3 regions of the Arthrobacter sp. UYEF20 genome follow, and region 2 is predicted to be linked to each of the others. Evidence: riboswitches for the same ligand, from Rfam matches in the RefSeq annotation. Region 2 holds a riboswitch; each other region holds the start of a gene.
The links. A riboswitch is a leader RNA that binds a small molecule or an ion and turns the genes downstream of it on or off. The one in region 2 is predicted to bind S-adenosylmethionine.
Positions count from the first base shown of each region.

Region 1: another riboswitch for S-adenosylmethionine. It lies ahead of metX (homoserine O-acetyltransferase MetX); the one in region 2 lies ahead of ABIB26_RS17595 (DUF1737 domain-containing protein).
Region 3: another riboswitch for S-adenosylmethionine. It lies ahead of ABIB26_RS03175 (aminotransferase class V-fold PLP-dependent enzyme); the one in region 2 lies ahead of ABIB26_RS17595 (DUF1737 domain-containing protein).

Region 1 is NZ_JBEPNP010000018.1:66,614-69,879, reverse strand. Features, by position in the region: gene ABIB26_RS18015 (MFS transporter) at 1-199, opposite strand, end outside; gene metX (homoserine O-acetyltransferase MetX) at 418-1,641, opposite strand; SAM riboswitch class IV at 1,653-1,768, opposite strand; gene ABIB26_RS18005 (bifunctional o-acetylhomoserine/o-acetylserine sulfhydrylase) at 1,898-3,214, opposite strand.
Region 2 is NZ_JBEPNP010000017.1:75,708-78,973, forward strand. Features, by position in the region: gene ABIB26_RS17585 (ATP-grasp domain-containing protein) at 1-253, opposite strand, end outside; gene ABIB26_RS17590 (PIG-L deacetylase family protein) at 250-1,155, opposite strand; SAM riboswitch class IV at 1,811-1,927, shown strand; gene ABIB26_RS17595 (DUF1737 domain-containing protein) at 1,941-2,273, shown strand; gene ABIB26_RS17600 (rhodanese-like domain-containing protein) at 2,270-2,689, shown strand; gene ABIB26_RS17605 (O-succinylhomoserine sulfhydrylase) at 2,690-3,266, shown strand, end outside.
Region 3 is NZ_JBEPNP010000002.1:145,146-148,411, forward strand. Features, by position in the region: gene ABIB26_RS03175 (aminotransferase class V-fold PLP-dependent enzyme) at 1-1,318, opposite strand, end outside; SAM riboswitch class IV at 1,354-1,467, opposite strand; gene ABIB26_RS03180 (glutamyl-tRNA reductase) at 1,572-2,906, opposite strand; gene hisN (histidinol-phosphatase) at 3,085-3,266, opposite strand, start outside.

The sequences.
Region 1 (3,266 bases), on a different contig from region 2:
CGAGGATGCCGTCCAGTTCGGTCCCCGAGTTGGGGAAGAACATCTTGCCGAAGATCAGGGTGGCGGCGGACGCGTAGAGGAAGAACTCGTACCACTCCACCACGGTGCCGGCCATCGAGGCGGCAACCACCTTCTTCAGGCCGGACGTTTTGACGTCGGGCTCTTCTGCGCGCCTCGCGGCCGCGTTTTCCGTACTCATCGTGACTCCTTCGGTGTCTCCGTCGACACCCTGTGGACCATTGGGCAGAGGACGCCTGTGATTTGTGACACGCGGCATCATTCCCAATGAGTATGGTCCCTCCCGGCCCCGGCCTCAACGGCCATTAGTGCAGGGCGCGTCTGCAAAAATGCACAATCGGCGGCCGTTTCGGCCGAGGCGATGGCGGTTTGAGGCCATTGACGGGCGGCGGGCAGGGGTCAGCTGAAGAAACCTTCCCGGAGCTGGCCGCTGAGCTGGCCAATCTCGGTCAGGAAGCCGTCGTGGCCGATCGGCGCCTCGATCAGCTGCACCTCCACCTCGCCGGGCAGCGCCTCGGCGAGCGCCCGGGACTGCGCCGGGAAATACAACCGGTCCGAGTCCACGGCCGCCACCAGGAACTCGGCCGTGGCCGGCGCCAGGGCCTCCTCGAGCGCCCCGCGGCCGCGGCTGATGTCGTGGCTCATGAGGGCCTCGGTGATGGCGATGTAGCTGTTCGCGTCGAAGCGCCGGACCAGCTTGCTGCCTTGGTGGTCGAGGTAGCTCTCCACCTGGTAGCGCCCCCGGCCCGCCAGCGATCCGGCTTCCAGCGGAGCCTCGGACGCCTGGGGATTCCGGCCGAAGCGTCCGTCCAGTTCGGCGGCGGAGCGGTACGTGATGTGCGCGATCCGGCGCGCCAGGGCCAGGCCCGCAACAGGCCCCGGGCCGCCGTAGTAGTCCCCGCCCCTGAAACTCGGATCCTGGCGGATGGCGAGCGTCTGGGCCTGGGCAAAGGCGATCTGTTCGGCGGTGCTGCTGGCCCCGATGGAAATCACGGCACAGCGCCGGACCCGCTCCGGGAAGGTCACGGCCCACTCGAGGGCCCGGGCCCCGCCGAGGGATCCGCCGAGCACGGCGTACCAGCTGCGGATGCCCAGGGCGTCGGCCAGCCGGGCTTCGGCGGCGGTGGTGTCCCGCAGGGTGACCAGCGGAAAGCGGGAGCCCCAGGGCCGGCCGTCAGGAGCCGGCGTCGAGGGTCCGGTGGAGCCGTAGCAGCCGCCGAGGATGTTGATGGAGACAACAAAGAACCTGTCGGTGTCCACGGGGGCGCCGGGCCCGGCGAGCTGTTCCCACCAGCCGGGCTCCTCGCCGGCACCGCGGGTGACGTGGGTGTCCCCGGTGAGGGCATGCTCGATCAGCACCGCATTGGAGCGGTCCGCGTTGAGGGTCCCCCACGTTTCATAGGCGAGGGTGACATCGGGCAGCCGGGCGCCGGATTCGAGTTCCAGGCCGCCGGTCCGGAGGTACCGGACGGTCCCGTCCGGAACGGTATCGGGAACTGTGCCGGGCAGTGTTTCGGGAACTGTGGCTGGCACTGTTTCGGGCAGCGCGGCGGCCGGGCCGGTGGCTGGCGTATGGGCGGTTTTGCTTCCGGGTACACCCGTGCGGGTGGCGGCAATCGTCATGTAAGGACCTAACTTCGCGCTTGCCCGCCGTCGGCAGACCGGCAGGCCCGGTCTTCACCCGGGGCACCCCGCCGCAAAAGGAGGGTTGCCGGCCAGCAAGCCGGGGCTGTCACTGGCACTCATGACCTGCAACTAGCTTACGAAACGAGGCGCCGGTGCGGCGAAGATTGTGACGGCTATGTGACTCGAGGCCGGGTGCCCGGCACCGGGGAAGTTCCCGGCACCCCTGGGGCAGGGTGCCGGGAACCTGGCGGATTCAGACGCCCTTGGCCGCGCGGAAGCCGGCGTCGAGGTCCGCGATGATGTCGTCAATGTGTTCCAGACCCACCGAAAGCCGTACGAGTCCGGGATTGACGCCGGCAATTGTCTGCTGTTCGGGCGAGAGCTGGCTGTGGGTGGTCGACGCCGGGTGGATGACCAGCGAGCGCACGTCGCCGATGTTCGCCACGTGCGAGTGCAGTTCGAGGGCGTCGACGAAGCGCTTGCCGGCCTCTGCTCCCCCGGCGATGTTGAACGCCACGACGGCGCCCGTTCCCTTGGGCCCGTACTTGCGGCCGCGCTCGTACCAGGGGCTGGAGGGCAGCCCGGCGTAGGCGACCGATTCGACGTCGGCCCGGGCCTCGAGCCATTCGGCCACCCGGGTGGCGTTGGCGACGTGGCGTTCGACGCGCAGGCTCAGGGTCTCGATGCCCTGGGCGATGAGGAAGGCGTTGAACGGCGACACGGCGGAGCCGAGGTCACGCAGGAGCTGGACGCGGGCCTTGAGGATGTAGGAGAGATTCGCGCCCAGGGCGCCGTCCGCCCCGAGGTCCCGGGCGTAGACGAGTCCGTTGTAGCTGGGGTCCGGGGTGTTGAAGCCGGGGAACCGCTCCGGGTCCTTGCCGAAGTCGAAGTTGCCGGAGTCCACGATCACGCCGGCGATTGCGGCACCGTGGCCGCCGAGGTACTTGGTGGCGGAGTGGACCACGATGTCCGCACCCCACTCGATCGGCCGGATCAGGTACGGCGTGGAGAGGGTGTTGTCCACGATCAGCGGGACCCCGGCCCCGTGGGCCACCTTCGAGATGCCCTCGAGGTCCAGGACGTCCTGGCGGGGGTTGGAGACCACTTCGCCGAAGAACAGCTTGGTGTTGGGCCGGACGGCGTCGCGCCACTGCTCCAGGTTGTCCGGGTCCTCCACGAAGGTCACGGAGATGCCGAACTTCTTCAGCGTGTGGGCCAGCAGGTTGTAGGTTCCGCCGTAAAGGCTGGGGCTGGCCACCACGTGGTCGCCGGCCTCGGCGACGTTCAGGATCGCGAAGGTCTCCGCAGCCTGGCCGGAACTGAGCAGCAGCGCCCCGAGACCGCCTTCCAGGCTCGCCACCCGCTGCTCCACCGCGTCCTGGGTGGGATTGCCGATCCGGGTGTAGATAGGGGCGAGTTCGGCAAGCGCGAAGCGGTTGGCGGCGCTTTCGGCGCTGGGGAACACGAACGACGTCGTCTGGTAGATGGGCAGGGAACGCGCGCCGGTCGCGCTGTCCGGCTCCTGGCCGGCGTGGATCTGGCGGGTTTCGAAGGACCAGGCATTGGACATCGGGATACTCCTCAAGGACCGGGCACAGGCCACCCACAGGCCATCGGCCCGG
Region 2 (3,266 bases):
CCGCAAGCTGCGGGAGTTCCTCACTCACAGTGGGGATGACCAGGTTGATGCCCTCCTGGACCACCAGCCTGCGGAGCGCCGAAACCATATCCGGGTCCGAGGCCGGCGGGACCGGAACGACGGTGAGGCCGGCCCCGGCGGGGAGCTCCCGGATGTCGGTGCCCAGTACGGGAATGCCGCGGGCCTTGAGCTGCGCCGCGATGGCGCGGCCAGCGGGGCCTCCGGCGCCGGTGACCAGCACGCGGGGCTTCACAGCTTTTCCATTTCCGTGCTCAGGAGGCGGACGGGTTCATAGGCTTCGGCGACCCTGCGCCTCGCCTGTCCCCCGCGGAACGAGGCGATGCCGCGGACCCGCTCGGCCGTCATGTACGGCTTGGCGAGCTGGTCGCTGTGCATTTTGACGGCCTGGATCTTGGCATCCACGTAGTCGTCGATGTCGACGAACACGCTGGGGTTGAATTCGCGCGTCGCCGACGGGCTTTCGTAGCACAGGATCGAGTGATGCTGGCGGGCGGCCCGCAGGGTGGCCATGTGGACGGCCTGGTGATCCTGATGCTGGTCATGGTTGGAATGCGTGAGGATGATGTCCGGGTTATAGCGTGCAATTGCGGCCTCAATGACTCCGACCATTTCCTGGCCGTGCCGGTTCAGCTCCGTGTCGGTGAAATTGTGGTGGCTCATGCCGGAAAGGCCCATGAAGGCCGCGCCGCGCTGGGCATCCAGCGAACGCTCCAGGGCGTCTCCGCCACGCTTGCCATCGCTCATGACGAGTCCCTGCACCTCATGTCCGGAGTCGACGAACTTGGCCAGGGTCCCGCCGCAGGCCAGTTCGAGATCGTCAGGGTGGGCGCCGATGGCCAGAACCCTGCGGGGCTGGCGGGCCGGGACTCCCCCGGTGCGCAACGCCGTCGTGGCAACGCCCAGGGACGCGAGGGCTCCAACTGTCGCGGTGAAGTTGGCAGTCCGCCAGAACTCCGGAGCGTCGAGGATAAAGCAGGCCAGATTTGCCACCAGCAGCATCGAGCCAACCATGAGGAAAATCCTGCGCAACAGCTCGGGACGGCGCAGCCGGCGGTGAAACAAGGACCGGCCGAGCGCGGCGGCGACCACAAAAGTGATCAGGAAAACAATGAGCAAAACATAAATTGAGACCATGAGAAATCCAATTCCTTGGTTGAAGTGCCGGCGCCCCAATGCTGGGCCGGGTTAAATTGTTGGATCTTCAGATCCGGCCGCACAAACGGGCCAGGCCTTGGGGACGGGAGTAGGGCCATTTCTTGAGTCAGCCCGTGGGATCTCCGGCAGGGCACATCCCGGCGCCAGGCGCAGCCGTGATCGGTTGTGCGAGAACTTCTGGGCATTGACCGGCGCTTATGTAGCGCAGCGCAATAGCCCCCCGGCGTGTTGCGTGACATGTTCTTGAGACTTTCTGGAGACCTTGGACTTGCTCTTCCAGTAAACGCGAGAGGCCTATCAGTAGACCCGAGTAGGCACTACTTGAAACCTCATCTAAGTTAATTAATGGCCGGCGCAGGTAGTACTCGCATCTCATATGCCGACTACCCGGATTGGGCCTTTGGCAGAGTCAAAGGTTCCCGTACCAGGCAACTAGGAACGATCAACTGGGCGCCGGCTGGAAATTGCCGGCTAAATAACCGGGATTCAAGGACTACTATTCGGGAACAAATGAGGCATCTTTCGACCGGAATTCCTTGTGTTGCACCACCTGAGGAACCCTGGCCGGGGTCCGTGACTTAACATGACGACGGCGGCGGTGCGGGCCGGCGTCGTAAGTGTTACGTTTTTGGGGAGTCATGAGAACCGGTGCCAAGCCCTGACTGGCCGGTCGGCAACCCTCCCCTTTCGCGGCGGGGTGCCTCAGGTGAATACTCGGCATATCGACCCATTCGAGCTGCAAGCCTGAAAGAAGGAGTACCGTCGTGCCTGACGCATCCGCCCCCGCTGTCCCCAGCACAGCACCCGCCCCGTCCGCCGCCGTCCCCGGCGCGGCCGCCGAGGAAAAGCTGGCCTACCGCCTGTTCACCGGTCCCGACGACCGCTCCTTCTGCGAGCGGGTTTCGGCGGCGCTGGCCGAAGGCTACGTGCTGCACGGAAGCCCCTCCGCCGCCTTCAACGGCAGCAGTGTCATCGTCGCCCAGGCCGTCATCCTGCCGGCCGCAATTGCCAGTGCGGACGCCGCCGTCGCCGACGCGGTAGACGGCCTGGGAACTGACGGTTTCGGCTACGAAGAGACCATCGAGGGCCACGCGTGAGCTACGCCGGAGACCTGTTCCCGCAGGAGGCCTGGGCCAAGCTGGAGGCGGGCGCCATCCTGGTGGACGTCCGCACCGAGGCGGAATGGGCCCACATCGGCATCCCGGACACGGCATCCGCAAACGAAAAGCGGAACGATCCGCTCTTCATCCAGTGGAGCCTGGCCGGCGGCATCCCCAATTCGCAGTTCGTGAAGCAGCTGAAGCAGCAGGCGCCCGAGGATGCCGGTGCCGAGCTGGTGTTCCTCTGCCGTTCCGGCGCCCGCTCCATTGCCGCCGCAACCGCCGCCACCGAGGCCGGTTTCACCTCCTACAACGTCCTTGAGGGCTTCGAGGGCGAGCCGGACCGCTACGGCGAACGGACCGTCAACGGCTGGAAGAACCGTGGCCTGCCCACCAACCTCGGGAAGAACTAAGTGACTTTCAATCCCGACGCCGCCGGCTGGAGCCCCGACACCCAGGCCGTCCGGGGCGGACTTGACCGCACCGGCTTCCAGGAAACCACCGAGCCGATCTTCCTTAACTCCGGCTTCGTCTACGAATCCGCCGCCGCCGCCGAGCGCGCCTTCACCGGTGAGGACGAGCGCTTCGTCTACTCCCGCTACGGCAACCCCTCGGTCGCGACCTTCCAGGAACGCCTCCGGCTGCTCGAGGGCACCGAGGCGTGCTTTGCGACGGCGTCCGGCATGTCCGCGGTGTTCACCGCGCTCGGCGCGTTGCTGGGCACCGGGGACCGTGTGGTCGCCGCCCGCTCGCTGTTCGGCTCCTGCTTTGTGATCCTCAACGAAATCCTGCCGCGCTGGGGTGTGGAAACGGTCTTCGTCGACGGGCCGGACCTGGAGCAGTGGCGCGTGGCGTTGTCGGAGCCGACGACGGCGGTCTTCTTCGAGTCGCCGTCGAACCCGATGCAGGAGATTGTGGACATCGCCGCCGTGAGCGGGCTGGCCCACGCCGCCGGCGCGACCGTCGTCGTCGACAACGTCTTTGCCACCC
Region 3 (3,266 bases), on a different contig from region 2:
TGCCGGCAAGCAGCCGCTGCGCATCCTCGAGCCGCGAGCCGAGGCCGAAGCTGGCCCGCAGCGAGCCCGAGGGCAGGCCCAGCCGCTTGAGCAGCGGGTGGGCGCAGAACCGGCCGTCACGCAGGCCGATGCCGTGCTCGGCGGAAAGGTAGGCGGCAACGAGGCCGGCGTCGTAGCCTTCGACCGAAAAATTGACGACGCCGATCATGCCGGCGCCCTGCCCGTCGCCTTCGGGGTCCGTGTCCGCGAAGATCCGGTGGACGCTCACGCCGTCGATCCGCCGGAGACCCTCGACGAGGAAGGAGCGGATGGCCTCCTCGTGGGCGTACCACTGCGTCCGGTCCAGGGCGGCAATCACCTGGGTGGCCCGGGCCAGTGTTGCCGCGCCCAACACATTGGGGGAGCCGCCCTCGTGCCGGGCCGGGCCGGTGGTCCAGCTGACCGTGTCCAGCCTGGCGTCGCTGACGGCTCCGCCGCCGGCCAGGTGCGGGGTGCCGGCGTCGAGCCAGTCCGGGCGGCCCACCAGCACGCCGGAGCCGAACGGCGCGTAGAGCTTGTGGCCGGAGAAGGCGAGGTAGTCGACGTCGTCCGCGGTGATGTCGATGCGCCGGTGCGGGGCGAGCTGGGCCGCATCGACGACGATCCGGGCGCCGTACTCGTGGGCAAGGGCGGCCAGGGTGCGGATGGGCAGGATCTCGCCGGTGACGTTGGAGGCGCCGGTGACGGCGAGCAGGCTGATGCCGCCTTGCGCCAGCTGCTCGCGCAGCTTGTCCAGAGTGGCGGCAAGGGTGGGGGCGGCCACGACGGCGCGGTGCGGCACTCTCTGCCAGGGCAGCAGGTTGGCGTGGTGCTCGATGTCGAGGTAGAGAACCTCCCCGGTGTGCCTGCCGTCGCTGACCGGCAGGCAGCCGGCCAGCAGGTTCAGCGAGTCGGTGGTGTTGCGGGTGAAGATCACGGAGTCGTCCGGGCGGCCGCCGACAAACTCGCGGACGATGTTGCGGGCGTTTTCGTACACGGAGGTGCTGATCTGGGAGGCGTAGCCGGCGCCGCGGTGGACGCTGGCGTAGAACGGCAGGATCTCGTTCAGGTAGGCCGACACCACGGACAGCGCGGGGGCGGAGGCTCCGTAGTCCAGGTTGGCGTAGCGGACGTGTCCGCCTTGGATCAGCGGGGCCTGGATCTCCGCCCCGGTGACCGCGGCGAGCGGCCTGCCGGCGACGGCGAAGCGGTCCGGGAGCGCCGCTGCGGACGCGGGGCGGCCGCCGCCGGAGGCAGGAAGGGAGGCAGGAAAGGTGGCAGGAAAAGTGGCAGTTGTCATGGGACCTCGCTCGAAAAAGGACCCCACGCACCGGGGATCCGCGCTTGCCGGGTCCGTTCCGGACCGGCCAGGTCGTCACCCGGGGCACCCCACCGCGAATGGAGGGTTGCCGGCCAGCAAACCGGGGTTTAGCGCTGGCACTCGTGACCTGCTTCGAGCCTAGGACATCCCGGCCGCCGCGGAAAAGGCCGGGCAGGAATGTGAAGCGCTTTGTTACGCACCGCAGTGGCTGCTGCCTTTGGTGCGTCGCACCCTACGGCGCGGCGCTGGCTGCGCTGCTGAGCTGGACATCAAGGCCGAACAAGGCCTCCAGGGCTGCCGTGTAGTCGGCCTGCCGACCGGCCGTGGCCAGCTCCCTGGCCCGGACGGTCGGTGTATGGAGCAGCCGCCGGACGATGCGGCGCAGGGCGATGTTCACGTCCTCAGCCAGGGCGCCACCACCGTGTTGCCGTCTGACCCGCTCCATTTCGGCGTCGAGGACGTCCTGGATGTACCGGCGCAGGGCAACGACGGCGGCGTCGACGGCACGGAGCGCTTCCTGCTCCTCGAATTGCCGGGCAGCCTGCCCGACCAGGGTATGGGCGAGGCGAAGTGCTTCGGCGTCCGCTGGGGGAGCGGCAAGCTGCACGGATCCCAGCGTGATCAGTTCGACGCCCGGCAGTTCCGCCACGTGCGGGTCGAAATCGTGGCTGGGAGCCAAGTCAATGACGGTAAGCGGACGGGCTGCGTCCTGCCTCCAGCGCGCCAAGCTGGCGGCGCCAATGCGAGCCCCGGTGCCGCTGCTGCCGATGATGACGTCTGCCGCGGCGGCGGCGGCGGGCAGCTCCCGCTCTGTCAGCGGCGTTCCGCCCCGGGCGGCCGCAAATGCAGCCGCCCGCCCGGAGTGGGAGTAGACGGCAACACTGATGCATTGCCTGGTTCTCAGGAGTTCCGCCACGTGCGCGGCGTAGGCACCCGTGCCTACCAGGACCACGGATGCCCCGGCCAGGCTTCCCTGGCTGGATCCTATGGCTGCCAGATCCAGGGCGACGGTGGCGATGGATCGTCCGGCGGCGCTGAGGGCTGTCCGCGCCCCTACCTCCTTGGAAACGCGGGAGGCCGCTTGAAACAGCCGACTCAACCGTCCGCCGGCCGTACCCGCCAGCTGGGCGTCGGCGAGGGCGCGGCGGACCTGGCCGGACACCTGGCGCTCGCCGACCACAACGGAATCCAGTCCGGCCGCCACCGCGAAGAGGTGCGCGGGGACCGACGCGCCCTGGAGGTACTCGAAATGCGACGTGAGCAGGGCGGCCGGCAGGCCGGAGCATCGGCTGAGGGCGGCCAGCGCATCGGACCGCGCGCACTCAACGTCCGGGGCCGAGGGGACTTCGCAGTAGATTTCGAAGCGGTTGCAGGTGGACAAGACCAGCGATCCGGAAACGGCGGGACTGCTGGCGAGGAGGTCCGGGGCGAGCTCGGCGGAGACAGCATGCAGCCGCGCAGCCGAATCGTGGTCCAGGTCCCGGTACCTCGCAATGAGCGCCAGTAGGACCGGCCCCGATCCGGATTCCCCGGATGCGGGATCCGCCGTTGGATGTGTTCCGGACATGGCTGTTCTCCTCCCAGAAAAGGGCCAGGCCGCGTCGCGGCGGGCACTCAGGCCCGCTGCCGTGGCCAGAGTGATGCATCGACCTTCGGGATATCTTGAGCGCGGGGAGCCCCGCGGCACAGCAGAACGACGGCGGACGCCCCCGCACGGGAGTCCGCCGTCGTCCGTAAGCGGGACCTTACAGCAGGTCGTCCAGTCCCGGGTTGAGGCGCTTGAGGACCTCCGAGTGCAGGATCGAGTTCGTGGCCAGGGCGTTGCCGCCGAACGGCCCGTCCTCACCCTCGAGCGAGGTGAAGCGGCCGCCGGCTTCCGTGACGATCGGGACAAGGGCCGCCATGTCATACAGGTTCAGTTCGGGCT